DNA from 2 places in the Pseudoxanthomonas daejeonensis genome. Region 1 is predicted to be linked to the other one. Evidence: predicted binding sites of a transcription regulator. Region 1 holds the regulator's gene; the other holds the start of a gene.

What was found. Region 1 encodes FliA, which starts transcription of late flagellar genes. Its sites were predicted from a motif close to TAAAGTTTNNCNNNCNNNGGCCGATAA; they were not measured.
Region 2: the regulator FliA is predicted to act here: its motif matches at 1,988-2,014, upstream of MNQ95_RS08095 (HD-GYP domain-containing protein).

Annotation. Positions count from the first base shown of each region.
Region 1 is NZ_CP093331.1:3,149,987-3,154,271, forward strand. Features, by position in the region: gene MNQ95_RS14140 (chemotaxis protein CheA) at 1-754, opposite strand, end outside; gene MNQ95_RS14145 (protein phosphatase CheZ) at 771-1,394, opposite strand; gene cheY (chemotaxis response regulator CheY) at 1,391-1,783, opposite strand; gene MNQ95_RS14155 (RNA polymerase sigma factor FliA) at 1,855-2,598, opposite strand; gene MNQ95_RS14160 (P-loop NTPase) at 2,595-3,476, opposite strand; gene flhF (flagellar biosynthesis GTPase FlhF) at 3,463-4,285, opposite strand, start outside.
Region 2 is NZ_CP093331.1:1,809,953-1,814,237, reverse strand. Features, by position in the region: gene fghA (S-formylglutathione hydrolase) at 1-277, opposite strand, end outside; gene MNQ95_RS08105 (S-(hydroxymethyl)glutathione dehydrogenase/class III alcohol dehydrogenase) at 432-1,556, opposite strand; gene MNQ95_RS08100 (metal/formaldehyde-sensitive transcriptional repressor) at 1,631-1,906, opposite strand; gene MNQ95_RS08095 (HD-GYP domain-containing protein) at 2,079-3,299, shown strand; gene MNQ95_RS08090 (amidohydrolase family protein) at 3,376-4,285, opposite strand, start outside.

The DNA.
Region 1 (4,285 bases):
GCGTATCCACGCGCACGGTCTGCTCGGCTTCGCCGCCACCCGCGGCGCGCGGCGGCGCCGCGGCCGGCCGCGCTGCAACGGGTGCGGGCACGGCGGGAGAGGGTGCGCGCGCGGGCGCGCTGGGCGGCACGACGGCCGGCATGGCATGTGCACCGGGTGCGGCGGCGCCGTGCAGCTGGTCGAGCAGCGCTTCGAATTCGTCGTCGTCGATCATGCCCGAGGCGGGCCTGGACGGAGCCACGGCAGGGGGCTGCACGCCGGGCGCGGCCGTGCCGTGCAGCTGGTCGAGCAGCGCCTCGAACTCGTCATCGTCGATCATGCCGCCCGTTGCAGTGGCCACCGGTGCCGGCGACGCGACCGGTGCCGGCACGGCCACCGGATCGAGGCTGAACTGTGCGATCAGCTCGGCCGGTGCATGGACCGGTTCGGTTCCGCCGGCGACCGCGTCGAGCATGGCCTGCAGCCAGTCCAGCGAACGCTGCGCCGCATCGAAGTGCTGCGCTTCGAGCACGGCCTGGCCGGCGCGCACGCTGCCGAGCGTCTCTTCCGCCGCGTGGCACAGTTCGACCATGCCATGGATGCCGAGGAAGCCGGCTCCGCCCTTGAGCGTGTGGAAGCCGCGGAACACCGCATTGAGCTGTTCGCGGTCGTCGGGCGCATGTTCGAGCGCGACCAGCTGCTCGCCCAGCCGGTCCAGGATTTCCTGGGCCTCGACGATGAAGTCGGCCGCGATTTCCGGGGTCACGCCGCTCATGGCTCGCTGTCCATCGTCAGAGCCCCAGGTCTGCCAGCAGGGCGTCGGCATCGACCTGCGAGACCGCGTGGCGGTCCAGGCCGGCGACCGCCGGCCCGGCAAGTCCGGAACCCTCGTGTTCGCTTTCCTTCGGCGGCAGGCCGAGCGCGCCGAAGCCTTCGTGCACGGTGCGCACGATGCCGGCGACGCGGCGGATGATCTGCCCGGTCAGGTCCTGGTAGCTCTGGGTCAAGCCGATCTCGGTGAGGTTGTGGCGGATCCGGTCCAGCACTTCGTCCTGGCGCGCGGAGACGCCTTCGATGCGCAGGTCCTCGACCAGGTCGCGGCACTGGTCGGCCAGGTCCAGGGTGCGATGGGTCGCCTGCTCGGTGACCGTGACCACGTGGTCCAGGCGCGCGCAGGCATCGTCCAGTTCGGCGGCCTTGGCGTCCTCGCCGGGGATCTGCGGCAACTCGCCCAGCGCCTGGCTCAGCTCGCGGGCCAGGCGGCCCAGGCCCTGCACCAGCGGCCGGGTGCGTGCCGAGGCGAGGGCGTCGATCACCGCGCGCATGGCGGTCTCGTCGCCGCGCTCCAGCGCGTCGAGGGCCTCGTGCAGGCGCTGGATCAGCGCAATGCGCTCGGGCGAGGTGCAGGCATTCATGCGGTGGCTGCCAGGCGCTCGAAGATCTTGCCGAGCTTCTCTTCCAGGGTCTGCGCGGTGAACGGCTTGATGATGTAGCCGTTCACGCCGTTCTGCGCGGCCTCGATGATCTGCTCGCGCTTGGCTTCGGCGGTGACCATCAGCACCGGCAGGGTCTTGAGCTTGTCGTCGGCGCGGATCGCGCGCAGCAACTCGATGCCGGTCATGCCCGGCATGTTCCAGTCGGTGACCACGAAGTCGAACGGGGCCGAGCGCAACGCGGCCAGTGCCGTGTGGCCGTCGTCGGCCTCGGCGGTATTGCTGTAGCCCAGGTCGTTGAGCAGGTTCTTGACGATGCGGCGCATCGTCGAGAAATCGTCAACGATCAGGATGCGCATGTTCTTGTTCACTTCGTGCTCCGGTTCTTGGGTGGTGCGTGCAACTGCGTGCGGTGCGGGATTGCGTTCATCGCGATGGCGGCCTATGCGTCTTCCAGGCCGGCGTCGCGCGATTCGTACTGGGACAGGCGGCCACGCAGGCGCAGCACGGCCTGGCCGTGGATCTGGCACACCCGCGATTCGCTGACCCCGAGCACCGCGCCGATCTCCTTGAGGTTCAGCTCCTGCTCGTAGTACAGCGACAGCACCAGCTGTTCGCGCTCGGGCAACTGGCCGATGGCCTCGGCCAGCTCGCGGCCGAAATCACCGCGTTCGAGGTTTTGCTGCGGATTGAGGCCACCGCTGTGCAGGGTCACTTCGCCGTGGTCTTCCACGTGCGAGTCCAGGCTGAGCACCTGGCCGCGCGAGGCGTCCTCGAGCAGGCGCATGTACTCGGGCAGCGGCATTTCCAGTCGCGCGGCGACTTCCTGCGGCGTGGCTGCACGGCCGGTGGCCTGCTCGAGCTGGCGCATCGCGGCGGCCGCGTCGCGGGCGCGACGGTGCACCGAGCGCGGGACCCAGTCGCCACGGCGGATCTCGTCGATCATCGAGCCGCGGATGCGGATCGAGGCGTAGGTCTCGAACGAGGCCCCCTGGTCGGGGTCATAGCTGCGCGAGGCCTCGATCAGGCCGATCATGCCGGCCTGGATCAGGTCGTCGACCTCGACGCTGGCCGGCAGGCGCGCGGCCATGTGGTGGGCGATGCGGCGCACCAGCTCGGCGTGGCGGGCGACGGCGTCATCGGCGGTGGAGCGCTGGACGGCGCGGTATTCGGCGAGCGCGTTCATGCCGTCGCTCCCTGGCCGAGCCTTTGCTGGATCAGCCTGTCCACGAAGAATTCGATGTTGCCGCGCGGTGCCGCCGGCGCATCCCAGCGGGCGGCGCGGCGGGCGATCTCGGCGATCGCGCGGGCCGAGGGGCTGGCCGGGTAGGCGGTGGCGACGGCCTGCTGGCGCTGCACGGCCATGCGCAGCCAGTCGCACTGCGGGACGGCGCCGAGGAAGTTCAGCGACACGTCGCCGAGGAAGCGCTCGCACACGCGCGCGAGCTTGTCGTACAGGCCGCGGCCCTCGGCCGGGCTGCGCACCATGTTCGCCACCACCTGCATGCGGTTCACGCCGCGCTCGTGGGCGAGCACCTTGATCAGGGCGTAGGCGTCGGTGATCGATGCGGGTTCGTCGCAGACCACCACCACCGCGTCCTGCGCGGCCTGGCAGAAGGTCAGCACGCTGTCGGTGATGCCGGCGGCGGTATCGACGATGAGGATGTCCAGGTCGCGCTGCAGGTCGTTGAACACGTTGACCAGGCCCACGTGCTGGGCCGGCTGCAGTTCGGCCATGTGCCGGCGCCCGGAGGCGGCGGGCACCACCAGCATGCCGTTGGGGCCTTCGAGGATCACTTCGTCCAGCTCGCAGCGGCCCGACACCAGGTCGGCGAGGGTGTGCTGCGGCGACAGCCCCAGCAGCACGTCGACGTTGGCCAGGCCCAGGTCGGCGTCGAGCAGCAGCGTGCGCTTGCCCAGCCCGGCCAGCGAGGCGGCCAGGTTGACCGACAGGTTGGTCTTGCCCACGCCGCCCTTGCCGCCGGTGATGGCGATGCTGCGGACGGGAGCGTGACTCGGGTTGGCGGCTGACGGGTTCAAGTTGGCGTACTCACGCGGCGGCATGATCGTGCTCCGGGATATTCGGCTTATCGGCCGCGCGGCGCAGATCTTCAAGGCGAAGAACAATGCTGGCCGCATTGGCGCGGTGGAGGTCGTCGGGAACGCACTGGCCGTCGGTGATCCAGGTCAGCGGCAACTGGTGGTCCACGACCACCGACAGGGCGCTGCCCAGGCGGCCGGTCTCGTCCAGCTTGGTCAGGACCACGCCCTGCGGCTTGGCCGGGCCGAAGCGGCGCACCACTTCGTCCAGGTCGGCGTAATGGGAGTTGGCCGGCAGGACGAGCAACGTGCGCACCTCGCGGGCGGCGCGCAGCCAGTTGAGCTGGCTGGCCAGGGCGCGGTCGCGCTGGCCCAGTCCGGCGGTATCGACCAGCACCAGGCGGTAGTCCTGCAGGCGCTGCAGCAGGGCGATCAGGGCGGCATCGCTGTCGGCTTCGTGCACGGCGATCCCGAGCTGGCGGCCGTAGCTGTAGAGCTGTTCGCGTCCGCCGATGCGCGCGGTATCGGTGGTGACCAGGGCGATGTTGCGGGCGCCATGCTCGGCGGCGAAGCGCGCGGCGAGCTTGGCGATGGTGGTGGTCTTGCCGGCGCCGGTCGGGCCGACCAGGGCGATCACGCCGCCCTGTTCCAGCGGATCGACCGGGCACACCGGCAGCAGGCGCGAGACCAGGCCCAGCATCAGCCCGCGACCGCGGTGGTCGGGCGTGTCGGCCGGCACCTGCATGACGATGTCGCGGGTGATCCCGGCATCGAAGCCATAGTCCTCCATCAGTTCCATCGCCTGCAGGCGCACCGGCGAGCCGCGCAGGCGC
Region 2 (4,285 bases), 1.3 Mb from region 1:
CGGCATCGGCCACGCCATCACCACGCGGACTGGTGTCGGGCGCCACGATCACCACGCCGTGTTCGGCCGCATAGCGCTGCGCACCGGCCTTGGTGATGAAGTTCTGCTCGTTGCAGGTCAGGCCGGACAACCAGTAAAGCACCGGCAGCTTCGCGCCCTGCGCCGCCTGCGGTGGCAGGTAGACGGCGAAGTTCATCGTGCAGCCGAGCACCTCCGATTCGTGCCGGTACACGTCCTGCCAGCCGCCGAAGCAGGCGCGATGTTCGATGCGTTCCATCAGAAATTCCTCAGTTCGTGCGCTCCTGCCAACCATCCAATCGGACAGCCCCTTTGGTAAAGGGGCGCGGCGGCAGCCGCGGGGATTCGTAGGTAAAGGAAAACGGGGCCCGCGCTTCCGCCATGGGCGCAAGCGCGGGAGGCAGCGCCTGCTTTCAGGCGCTGCCCTCCCCGTACCTCACGACCGAACGGATCGACTTGCCCTCGTGCATCAGCTCGAAGGCTTCGTTGATGTCTTCCAGCGGCATGGTGTGGGTCACGAACGGGGCCAGCTCGATGTCGCCGCGCATCGCATCCTCGACCATGCCCGGCAGCTGGCTGCGGCCCTTGACCCCGCCGAACGCGGTGCCCTTCCAGGTGCGGCCGGTGACGAGCTGGAACGGCCGGGTGGATATCTCCTGCCCCGCGCCGGCCACGCCGATGATCACCGACTGGCCCCAGCCGCGGTGCGCGCATTCCAGCGCCGCGCGCATCACGTTGACGTTGCCGATGCATTCGAACGAATGGTCCACGCCCCAGCCGGTCATCTCGACCACGACCTGCTGCACGGGTTTCTCGTGGTCCTTCGGATTGATGCAGTCGGTCGCGCCGAACTCCCTGGCCAGCTCGAACTTGGACGGGTTGGTGTCGATGGCGATGATGCGCCCGGCCTTGGCCTGGCGCGCGCCCTGGATCACGGCAAGACCAATACCGCCCAGGCCGAACACCGCGACCGAATCGCCCGGCTGCACCTTGGCCGTGTTGTGCACTGCTCCAATGCCGGTGGTGACGCCACAGCCGAGCAGGCAGACATGCTCGGGATTGGCGTCCGGATTGACCTTGGCCAGCGAAACCTCGGCCACGACCGTGTACTCGCTGAAGGTCGAGCAGCCCATGTAGTGGTAGATCGGCTGGCCGTTGTAGGAAAAGCGGCTGCTGCCGTCCGGCATCACGCCCTTGCCCTGGGTGGCGCGCACGGCCACGCACAGGTTGGTCTTGCCGCTCTTGCAGAACAGGCATTCGCCGCACTCGGCGGTATACAGCGGGATCACGTGGTCGCCGGGCTGCACGCTGGTGACGCCCTCGCCCACCTCGACCACGATGCCGGCGCCTTCGTGGCCGAGCACGACCGGGAACAGGCCTTCCGGATCGTCGCCGGACAGGGTGAACGCATCGGTGTGGCAGACGCCGGTATGGGTGATCCGCACCAGCACTTCGCCCTTGCGCGGCGGTTCGACGTCGATCTCGACGATCCTGAGAGGTTCGCCAGCGGCGAAGGCGACGGCGGCACGGGATTTCATGGCATGGACTCCTGCTATGCAACGGATGATTGCGTGGGCGGTTGCGGCGCGGCGCGCCGGCGGGCTTGGCCCGCTTACTTGAGGTACGAACGCACCAGCCCGGTCATTTCCTCGACCCGGGCCTGGCGCTGCGCTTCGGAGGTGGCCGGCTGGCCGAATTCCTCGCGGATATGCGCTTCCATGACTTCCGACATCAGGCCGTTGACCGCGCCGCGGATCGCCGCGATCTGCTGCAGCACCGGGCCGCAGTCGGCGCCTGATTCCAGCGCGCGCTCCAGCGCTTCGGCCTGGCCCATGATCCGGCGGACACGGGTGAGCACGCGCTTCTTCTCGTGGGCGGTGTGGGGCACGACGCACTCCCGGCCGGGTCGGCCTGTCGATACTGGGGGATAGTATCAACAGCGGCGCCGCGACACCACGTGCGGGCACCCTAAAGTTCGCGGGCCCGGGGGCCGATAGCGTGGTACAGGCATGTCCCGCCGACCTGTCGGTGGACGCGCACAGGGAACGGCGGAAACCCCCATGCTCAGAACCATCCACGTCGACCAGCTGCGCCCGGGCATGCACGTGCAGCGCTTGAACGGCCCCTGGTTGAAGCATCCGTTCTGGCGCTCCTCGTTCCTGGCTACCGAGCGCGACATCGAGCGGCTGCTCGCCAGCGAGGTGGAAACGGTCGACATCGACATCCGCCGCGGAGTGGATGCAGACGTGGCTGCTTCCGCCGGCGGGGACGCGCCCCCCATCCCAGCAGGCGTGCATGCCATCGAGTCACCGGCGCGATCGCCGGCGGCCCCTGCAGCCATCCCGGCCACCATGGACGCGGAACTGGGACGCGCACGGCGCATCTGCGAAGAGGGTCGCGACGCGGTCGCGGCGATGTTCCGCGAGGTGCGGATGGGCCGGATGATCGAACCGGAACGGATGGCGCCACTGGCCGAGGAGATCACCGCCTCGGTCGAGCGCCATCCCGGCGCGCTGATCAGCATCGCCCGGCTCAAGACCGCCGACGATTACACGTACATGCACTCGGTCGCGGTCAGTGCGCTGATGGTGGCGCTGGCGCGGCAACTGGACCTGGACGAAGACGCATGCCGCGAGGCGGCGATGGGCGGCCTGCTGCACGACATGGGCAAGGCGTGCATGCCCGTGGACATCCTCAACAAGCCCGGGCGGCTGACCGACGACGAGTACGCGGTCATGCGCACGCATCCGGAGGAAGGCGAACGCCTGCTGCGCGACAGCGGACTGGAGAACACCGCCGTGCTGCACATGGTCCGCCACCACCACGAGAAGTACGACGGCGGCGGGTACCCGGCGCAGCTGGAGGCGGACGCCACGCCGCTGCTGACCCGGATGAGCGCGGTGTGCGACGTCTACGACGCGATCACGTCCAACCGCCCGTACAAGGAAGGCTGGGACCCGGGTGAGTCGTTGCGACGCATGGTGTCGTGGAAGGGCCACTTCGACCCGGCGGTGCTCAAGGCGTTCGTCGCCAGCGTCGGCATCTATCCGGTCGGCTCGCTGGTACGACTTTCCAGCGACCGCCTTGCGGTGGTGGTCGAACAGCGCCCCGGCGCGTTGTCCGCACCGCGGGTCAAGGTGTTCTTCTCGGCCAGGTCGCGGACGCAGATCCTGCAGCACGAACTGGACCTGGCCGAAGCCGGTTGCGGTGAACGCATCATCGGCGTGGAGTCGCCGCAGCAGTGGGGCTTCCGCGAGCTGGAGAAACTCTGGGTGTCGTGAGCGGCGCGGTGTGCGAGCGCGCGCAGCTGGAACGCTCCCGTTCCGGCTGCGCGCAACTCGCCCGGCTACGCGGCCGTCACTTCACCCGGCGACCGTGCTTGAGCACGATGTCCACCCGCTGCAGCAGCGCGACCTGCTTCAGCACGTCGCCCTTGACCGCGATTATGTCGGCGTACTTGCCCTCGGCCACGGTGCCGTAGTCCTTGTCGGCCTTCATTGCCACCGCGGGCCAGTAGGTCGCCGCGCGGATCGCATCGATCGCCGGCACGCCCAGCCGGTTCACCCACACGTCCAGCTCGTTCCAGGTGCTGCCACTGTGGAACTTCATGGGGATGCCCGAATCGGTGCCCACCAGGAGCATCGCGCCGCTCTCGCGCAGCTGCTCGAACTTGCGCTGCAGGGTCGGCCAGCGCTGCGGGGTCTGCTGGAAATAGCCGATCCGCTCCGGGTGCGCGAGCGATGCCTTGATGTCGGCCACGATCTCCGGCGGCAATCCTTCGTGCCAGTCGTCGCCATCGATGAACTCGTGGTTCTTCACCGTGTACGGGAAGTTGTAAAGGCCCTCGATCGTGGGCGTCCAGAACAGCGGACCGGCCGCCATGTTGGCGGTGCGCTCGCGCAGCGCCGCGATCACGTCCGGCGGGTACTCCGGCGCTGCCGCCAGGCCGGTGTGCTCGAAGCCGTCCACTCCGGCCTCCAGGCCGCGGCGGATCTCCTCGGGACGGTGCGCGTGCGCCACCACCGGCAGGCCATGGCGGTGCGCCTCGTCGACGATCGCCTTGATTTCGGCGTCGCTCATTCCGTCCTGGTCGATCAGCTTGACCACGTCCACGCCCGCCTGCGCGAGCTTGCGCACCTTGGCCCGCGCATCGGCCGGTGAATCCACCCCCCAGCGGAACTGCTCGGTGCCCGGATAGGGCTTCTTCTGGATGAAGGGCCCGGACACGAACAGGGTCGGCCCCGGGATGCGGCCGCTGTTGACCGCA